DNA from 2 places in the Synechococcus sp. PROS-U-1 genome. Region 1 is predicted to be linked to the other one. Evidence: predicted binding sites of a transcription regulator. Region 1 holds the regulator's gene; the other holds the start of a gene.

Region 1 (4,419 bases):
CATGCCTACGAACAGGGCAATCTCTGTTGGCAGGCTGCTGCTGAAGCCGAGCAAGCCACGGATGCCATGGCCCTGCGGGTCTGGCCAGATGACCCGCTGCAGCCCGCTGAGGCGCAGACCCGGCTTCGTGATGCCATCCATGCCGTGGCGGATCCGTTGCTGCCTGCTTCGATCGATTGCGTGGTGGATCTGGGCTGTTCCGTGGGGGTGAGCACCCAGGCCTTGGCCCGTTGGTTGAACGCCCGTGCCGCCGCGAATGCTGTTCTCCCTCCGACGTTGATCGGCTTGGATCTGTCGCCCGAGATGTTGTCGGTGGCCCGCGTGCGCGATCCCCAGGGGCTGGTGCACGACTGGCGCCATGCCGCCGCGGAATCCACCGGCCTGGCCACAGCTTCGGTGGATCTGATCAGCCTGCAGTTCGTCTGTCATGAGCTCCCCCAGGCCGCGACCCGCGCTGTTTTGGCCGAAGCGTTCCGGCTGCTGCGCCCCGGTGGTGTTCTGCTGATGGTGGATCAGGACCCTGGCTCGTCCGTGCTGCAGCGTTTGCCGGCGCCGGTGGCCACATTGCTCAAGAGCACAGAGCCCTTCCTCGAGCAGTATTTCGCCCTGGATTTGCCCGCAGCGCTGGAGGAGGCCGGGTTCCGGAATCCCAGCATCCGTGCCTGCGACCCACGGCACCGTGTGATCGCCTGCTTACGCTGAGCCGACGCTCCAACGTGGATCCGTGACCAGCACCCTGCCCAACGCCAGCACCCCGGATCCCTCGAGCCTGCAGCCAGCGGTCCGTCCCGGCGCCCATGGTCGCTTTGGTCGCTTCGGTGGCCAGTACGTTCCCGAGACCCTGATGCCGGCGCTAGCAGAGCTGGAACAGGCGGCGGCCCAGGCCTGGAACGATCCGGCCTTCACCACTGAGCTGAATCGTCTGCTCAAGAATTACGTCGGTAGGGCCACACCTCTATACGAAGCGGAGCGTCTCACCGCCCATTACCGCCGCGCCGACGGCGGCCCCCGCATCTGGCTGAAGCGGGAAGATCTCAATCACACCGGGGCACACAAGATCAACAACGCCCTGGGGCAGGCCCTGCTGGCGCTGCGCATGGGCAAGAAGCGGATCATCGCCGAGACCGGTGCGGGGCAGCACGGCGTCGCCACGGCCACGGTCTGTGCCCGCTTCGGTCTGGACTGCGTGATCTACATGGGCGCGGAAGACATGCGCCGCCAGGCCCTCAATGTGTTTCGCATGCGTTTGTTGGGCGCCAAGGTGCAACCGGTGACGGCGGGAACAGCCACCCTCAAGGATGCCACCAGCGAAGCCATCCGCGACTGGGTGACCAACGTCGAGACCACCCACTACATCCTTGGATCCGTCGCTGGCCCGCACCCCTATCCGATGCTGGTGCGGGATTTTCATGCCGTGATCGGCGAAGAGTCCAAGCAGCAGTGTCAGGAGGCCTTCGGCCGACTGCCCGATGTGTTGATGGCCTGTGTGGGTGGTGGCTCCAATGCCATGGGCCTGTTCCATCCCTTCGTCCAGGACACGTCCGTTCGTTTGATTGGCGTTGAGGCCGCCGGCGATGGTGTGGCGACCGGCCGTCACGCCGCGACGATCACGGAAGGCCGTGCCGGCGTCCTGCACGGGGCCATGAGCCTGTTGCTTCAGGACAGCGACGGTCAGGTGCAGGAAGCCCACTCCATCAGTGCAGGCCTTGACTACCCCGGCGTCGGCCCTGAGCACAGCTATCTGCGCGAAATCGGCCGAGCGGAATATGCCGCCGTCACCGATCAGCAGGCCCTGGATGCTCTGCGTCTGGTGAGTGAACTCGAGGGAATCATTCCGGCCCTGGAAACCGCCCACGCCTTCGCTTGGCTCGAGCAGCTCTGCCCCACCCTTGGCGATGGCACGGAAGTGGTGATCAACTGCTCGGGCCGCGGGGACAAGGACGTCAACACCGTGGCGGAGAAGCTGGGGGATCAGCTCTGAGCCTCAGGCATCAAGCCAGTAGCAATTCCAAGTGTCGGGCCACGCGTTGCACGGCAGCGCGTGCCGTGGCGTACGCCATTCGCATCGGGCCTACCAGGGCCACATGGCCCAGTCCCTCGTTGCAGCGGTATGGGGCCTGAACCACGGCACAGGCCTCCAACGCTGGCTGGGGATGTTCGTCGCCGATCCATACCCGTGCGGATGCGCCGCGACTGATCAAGGTGCTGGGTTGGTCGTCGATCAGTTCCAGCAACGGCTTCAAACTTGCCGTGCTCTCAAATTCTGGTTCGCTCACCAGTCTTGAGAGACCATGGACCACCACCGACGTGGGATTGGTGGGAGTGGGCTGATCGAGGGCGTTGCGCAGCACAGCGCCGCTGCGTTGCAGTTGCCTGGGTAGGGCATCCCAGTTCAGGTCGCCTTGATCGAGCTGTGCTGACGCCCAGCGCTCCATTGCGGTGAGCTCGTCTTCGGCCCCGTGCGGGAGGCGCAGATTGAGATGGCTGGCGCAACCATTGGCTTCCACCAGCATCACCAGCAGTCGATCACCACTCGGCACCAGACGGATCGTCTCCAGTTGGCGGTTCTCCTGCTGCGGCTGGGTGATCAGGCTCATCAGACCAGTGAAATCCGTCAGCCGCCTGGCCACATGCATCAGCAGGTCATCCAGACCTGCCCAACGCAGGCTGAGGCCGGTGAGCTCCCGTTCCAGGTGCTGAACGGCAACGCCGGGTTCCGGCAGCAGAGCATTGACGTAGTGCCGATATCCCATCGGACTGGGAATGCGTCCGGCTGACGTGTGCGGTTGATGCAGCAGACCACGACGTTCGAGCACCCCCATGGCAGATCGAACGGTGGCTGAGCTGGCTGGGATGCCAAAGCGTTGGACCAGGGTGCGGCTGCCCACCGGCTCCATGGTGTCAACGTAGTGGTGCACCGTCGCCTGAAGCACCTGTTCTTGCCGAAGGGACAGGGGCTTGCTCATTAGTAGCGGGGAACGCTGGGATCCACCTGCAGGCTCCAGGCATCAATTCCTCCTTCAAGGTTCCATACCTCGAGGCCCCAGGGCTGGTCCAGCAGCCACAGGCCGAAGTGGTAGCTGCGAACGCCTGCATGGCAAACCACAACCACCGCTTGACCCGGTTGGAGGTCGGACTGCAGCGTTGCGAGCCATTCATTGGATTGGCTCAGGGGTCGATGCAGCACCGCACTGGGGAAGGGTGCGATTGCGAGTTCAGCCGCCTCACGCACATCCACCAGCTGGGGTGAAAGCCGCTCACTTTGCAGCCACTGCTGCAGTTCGGAGGCTTGGATTGGTTGTGGTTGGGATTGGCCCATGGCGCCATTCTGCGGTGATGGACAAAGATGATGGGGCGACCTGTGAACGCCGGCCCATGAAGGCCCGCTCCTTCCTCAGCGCTGTCGGCGCTGTGCTGCTGACGCTGATTCTTCTGGCGGGTGGTCTGCTCTGGACCATGGATCGCCAGAGCCCCCTGCATCTGGCGGAGCAGCCGTTGCATCTGCCCCGGGCGGCCCGCTTTGTGCCGAGGGATGCCGATTTGTCCCTGCACTGGCTGACCGATCCCGGGCGTCTGCCCTCTTATGTCCAGGCGGTCGCGCCTGCGTCGGAACGTCGCGATGCCCGTGATGGTGCACGGCAGTGGCGGGAAGGGGTTTTCGCGTTGGCGGGCCTGCAGTTTGGTCTTGAGCTGGAGCCCTGGCTCGGCAAGGAAGTCAGTCTCACCCTCACCGATGGGGCTGCCAATGCTGGCTGGGTTTTGGCTTTGACCAGTCGGGATGACGATGGCGCCAGGCGCTTTTTGCAACGGTTCTGGCAGACCCGCAGCCTGGCGGGTACCGATCTGCAGATCAGCAGTTACCGAGGCATCGGCGTTATTAGCGGTCAGGGGGCCTTGGTGGGGCGTGAACCCCACCCCCTGGCCACCGCCTTAATTGATGACGATCTGCTCCTGGTGGCCTCTGGGCGAGGCGTGCTGGAGCAAGCCCTCGATGTTTCCCAGCTCCCGGATCAGCATCAACTGGGGGATGAACGTTTGCTCCGTCAGGTGGCTGACCTCGGGGAGGGAGTGGCTGTGCTGACGGCGTCTCCCCATGCCCTTCAGCATTGGTTGCAGCTCCCTGAGGTGTTGGCCCAGCGCGACGATCTGAGTGGACTGGTGGCTTCGCTTCGGCCGGAGGGCTCGACCCTGGCGGTGGATGGGCGACTTGGGTTTCAGCAAGCGATTGCCTCGGCCCCATGGACTGAACTGAGGGATCTCACCGCTTCGGCTGGTGGACATGGCCGCTGGCTGGCCCAGCTGCAGAGTCCAGCACGCCTGCTGGATCCCGACGAAAGCCATCCACTGGCCCAGTGGTTCGGCCCGGTTCTGGCGCAGCAGTTACGGGGCCAGCCTGCTGCAGATGCTGTTGTTCAGTCG
Region 2 (4,419 bases), 230 kb from region 1:
CTTGATATGACTGGAATTTGAGTGAAGCGGGTGATCTGCAGACCACCCACTGCGAGACATCAATAGTCGAAGTCGCCGCCGCCCATGCCGCCGCCGGCAGGAGCTGCTTCCTTCTTCTCGGGCAGATCAGCCACGATGCACTCGGTGGTCAGAACCATGCCTGCAATCGAGGCGGCATTCTGCAGACCGGAACGGGTCACCTTGGCGGGGTCAACGATGCCGGCAGCCAGCATGTCGACATACTCGCCGGAAGCAGCGTTGAAGCCTTCGGCACCAGCGCGAGCCTTGACGTTCTCGGCCACGACAGCGCCGTTAGCACCTGCATTTTCAGCGATGCGCATCAGTGGAGCGGTGAGAGCGGCAGCCACGATGTTGGCGCCGATCAGCTCCTCGCCGGAGAGGCTGGAAGCGGCCCACTGCTCCAGAGCCGGAGCCAAGTGAGCCAGGGTGGTCCCACCACCAGGAACGATGCCTTCCTCAACAGCCGCCTTGGTGGCGTTGATGGCATCTTCGAGACGGAGTTTCTTGTCCTTCATCTCGGTTTCGGTGGCCGCACCCACTTTCACCACAGCCACGCCTCCAGCCAGTTTGGCCAGACGCTCCTGCAGCTTCTCCTTGTCGTAGGTGGAGTCAGTCTCGTCCATCTGCTTTTTGATCTGTTCGCAGCGGGCGCCGACAGCCGCCTCGTTGCCCTCAGCAACGATGGTGGTGGTGTCCTTGTTGATGGTGATGCGACGGGCGGTGCCCAGCATCTCCAGCTTGGCGTTCTCAAGCTTGAGGCCGGCGTCCTCGGTGATCAGCTGACCGTTGGTCAAAACAGCCATGTCTTCCAACATGGCCTTACGGCGATCGCCAAAACCAGGAGCCTTCACGGCGGCCACATTCAGCACGCCGCGCAGACGGTTCACCACCAGGGTGGCGAGGGCTTCTTTCTCGATGTCCTCAGCAATGATCAGCAGCGGCTTGCCGGTGCGAGCGATCTGCTCCAGCACAGGCACGAGATCCTGCACAAGACCGATCTTCTTGTCGGTGAGCAGGATGTAGGGCTCGTCGAGGACGGCTTCCATCCGCTCCGTGTCAGTCGCGAAATAAGGGGAGATGTAGCCCTTGTCGAAACGCATGCCCTCGGTGACCTCGAGCTCGGTCTCCATGGACTTGCCCTCTTCGAGGGAAATCACACCTTCCTTGCCAACTTTGTCCATGGCATCGGCAATCATCTTGCCGACTTCTTCGTCGTTGCCGGCGGAGATGGTGCCGACCTGGGCGATGGCGTTGCTATCAGCGATGGGCTTCGCCATTTCCTGGATCTTGCTGACCAGGAAATCAGAGGCCTTGTCGATGCCTTTTTTCAGAGTGATGGCATTAGCACCGGCAGCCACGTTGCGAAGACCCGCCTTGACCATGGCGTGGGCCAGGACGGTGGCAGTGGTGGTGCCGTCGCCAGCAGCATCGTTGGTTTTGGAGGCGGCCTGACGGATCAGGGCAACACCAGTGTTCTCGATGTGGTCTTCGAGCTCGATCTCTTTGGCGATGGTGACACCGTCATTGATGATCTGGGGAGCACCGAACTTTTTCTCCAACACCACGTTGCGGCCCTTGGGGCCCAGGGTCACCGCAACGGATTCGGCAAGGATGTCGATGCCTTTCTCGAGAGCGCGACGGGCGTTCTCGTTGTAGATGATGCGCTTTGCCATGGAAGGCGGTTCCTAATGAAGAAGAGGTTGGATAAAGAAGGCTGAACCGAGTCGGAATCCGAGGCTCAGTGGAGCTGATCTCAGTTGACGACAGCCAGGATGTCCTTCTCGGACAACAGCACGTATTCATCGCTGCCGAGCTTGATGTCGGTGCCGGCGTACTTGCTGTAGAGGACCTTGTCGCCCACACCGACTTCGGGAGCTTGGCGGCTGCCATCGTCGTTGCGCTTACCAGGGCCCACTTGAACCACTTCGCCCACCTGGGGCTTTTCCTTGGCGGTATCGGGCAAAAGGATGCCGCCGGCGGTCTTCTCTTCGGATTCAGAGACCTTGACGAACACGCGGTCGCTCAGGGGTTTGACGGTCGAGACGCTGAGGGAAACAGCAGCCATGGGTATTTGCAGGAACAGGGACAGGGCGCAATGCGCCACGCATCGACGCGAGTTGGCACTCGATGCCGATGAGTGCCAACGTATGCAACCGAGCCCCCCTTGGACCAGACCTGAACCTGTGCGGGTGACCGAACCAGGAGCGAAAGAGCTCTGGTCTTAGGGCAGCCCCCACGACAGTGGTATGGTTGCGCCGCTCTGAATGGGTGCGAGCGCGCTGCGCCTGTTCCCGCAACTCTCCTTCCTATGGTCGCTTCTGCTCCTGCAACTGCTGGCACCAAGGGTGTGATCCGTCAGGTGATCGGCCCGGTTCTGGACGTGGAATTTCCCGCAGGGAAATTGCCCAAGATCTATAACGCCCTGCGCATTGAGGGGAAGAACCCCGCAGGTGATGACGTCGCTCTGACGGCTGAAGTTCAACAGCTGCTGGGTGACCACCGTGTTCGCGCCGTTGCCATGAGTGGCACCGACGGACTCGTTCGCGGCATGGCAGCCGTTGACACCGGTGCACCGATCTCAGTGCCCGTCGGCGAAGCAACTCTGGGCAGGATCTTCAACGTTCTCGGCGAGCCCGTTGACGAGCAAGGCCCCGTCAACACCACAACGACGGCTCCCATTCACCGTGAGGCGCCCAACCTCACCGAACTGGAAACGAAGCCCAAGGTTTTCGAAACCGGCATCAAGGTGATCGATCTGCTGGCTCCTTACCGCCAAGGCGGAAAGGTGGGCCTGTTCGGTGGTGCCGGCGTGGGCAAAACCGTGCTGATTCAGGAGCTGATCAACAACATCGCCAAAGAGCATGGCGGTGTGTCTGTCTTTGGTGGCGTGGGCGAGCGCACCCGCGAAGGCAACGATCTCTACGAGGAATTCAAAGAGTCGGGCGTGATCAACGCTGACGACCTTTCCAAGTCGAAAGTGGCTCTTTGCTACGGCCAGATGAACGAGCCCCCCGGCGCCCGGATGCGCGTGGGTCTCTCCGCTCTGACCATGGCGGAGCACTTCCGCGACGTGAACAAGCAGGACGTTCTGCTGTTCGTGGACAACATCTTCCGCTTCGTGCAGGCCGGTTCCGAAGTGTCCGCACTTCTCGGTCGCATGCCTTCCGCTGTGGGCTACCAGCCCACCCTCGGCACCGACGTGGGTGCTCTTCAAGAGCGTGTTGCCTCAACCGTTGAAGGTTCGATCACCTCGATTCAGGCTGTTTACGTCCCTGCTGACGACCTGACCGACCCCGCTCCTGCGACCACCTTTGCTCACCTCGATGCCACCACGGTGCTGAACCGTGCCCTGGCCTCCAAAGGCATCTACCCCGCTGTGGATCCTCTTGATTCCACCAGCACCATGCTGCAGCCAGCCGTGGTGGGTGATGAGCACTACCGCACCGCTCGCGCCGTGCAGTCCACCCTCCAGCGCTACAAGGAACTCCAGGACATCATCGCGATTCTGGGTCTCGACGAACTGTCGGAAGACGACCGTCGCACCGTGGATCGTGCCCGCAAGGTGGAGAAATTCCTCTCCCAGCCCTTCTTCGTGGCTGAGATCTTTACCGGCATGCCCGGTAAGTACGTGAAGCTGGACGACACCATCGCCGGTTTCAACCAGATCCTCTCCGGTGAGCTGGACAGCCTCCCCGAAGCTGCCTTCTACCTGGTGGGCAACATCGAGGAAGTGAAAGCCAAGGCCGAGAAGATCGCCGCCGAAACCAAGTGATCGTTCCGGGGGTGTGATTCACACCCCCGATCACGTGTTTCTCGACAGTCCGTTCTTTTTCCGAACCAAGGTTCATGTCCCTCACCCTCCGCGTGCTGGCAACAGACCAGAACGTCTTTGATGGCAGCGCCGACGAGGTGATCCTGCCAAGTACCACCGGTCAACTCGGCATCCTGCCCGGCCACATTTCGCTGCTCACCGCCATTGACATCGGTGTTCTGCGCGTGCGAGCCAACGGTGCCTGGAACTCCATCGCTCTGATGGGGGGTTTCGCCGAGGTGGACGCTGATGAAGTCACCGTTTTGGTCAACAAGGCCGAACTGGGCAATTCCATAGATGCCGGTGCCGCCGAAGCCGCCTTCCAGAAGGCCTCCACCGTGGTAGCTGGCATGGAAGGCCAACCGGCTTCTCCGGAAAAGCTCAAGGCACAGCAAGAGCTGAATGAAGCTCGGGCCCGCCTGCAAGCCAGCAAAACTGCCGACTAAATTCATCCGAAATCAGATGAATTCCAAAGCGCCAGGGGCTCCGTCCCTGGCTTTTTTTATGGTGGACCTTGTGAAGGGTGATCCGATCACTCCACTCATCGGGAAGGCATAAAAAAACCTGCCCGAAGGCAGGTTTGAATC

What was found. The regulator HrcA, encoded in region 1, represses chaperone genes, less so after heat shock. The targets are predictions, from matches to a motif close to TTAGCACTCNNNNNNNNNGAGTGCTAA.
Region 2: the regulator HrcA is predicted to act here: its motif matches at 2,139-2,165, upstream of groES (co-chaperone GroES).

Annotation. Positions count from the first base shown of each region.
Region 1 covers NZ_CP047951.1:2,290,333-2,294,751, reverse strand. Annotated here, with positions in the region: gene SynPROSU1_RS12490 (class I SAM-dependent methyltransferase) at 1-702, shown strand, start outside; gene trpB (tryptophan synthase subunit beta) at 725-1,981, shown strand; gene SynPROSU1_RS12480 (heat-inducible transcriptional repressor HrcA) at 1,992-2,966, opposite strand; gene SynPROSU1_RS12475 (rhodanese-like domain-containing protein) at 2,966-3,319, opposite strand; gene SynPROSU1_RS12470 (DUF3352 domain-containing protein) at 3,376-4,419, shown strand, end outside.
Region 2 covers NZ_CP047951.1:2,056,286-2,060,704, forward strand. Annotated here, with positions in the region: gene groL (chaperonin GroEL) at 60-1,694, opposite strand; gene groES (co-chaperone GroES) at 1,775-2,086, opposite strand; gene atpD (F0F1 ATP synthase subunit beta) at 2,330-3,793, shown strand; gene atpC (ATP synthase F1 subunit epsilon) at 3,868-4,278, shown strand.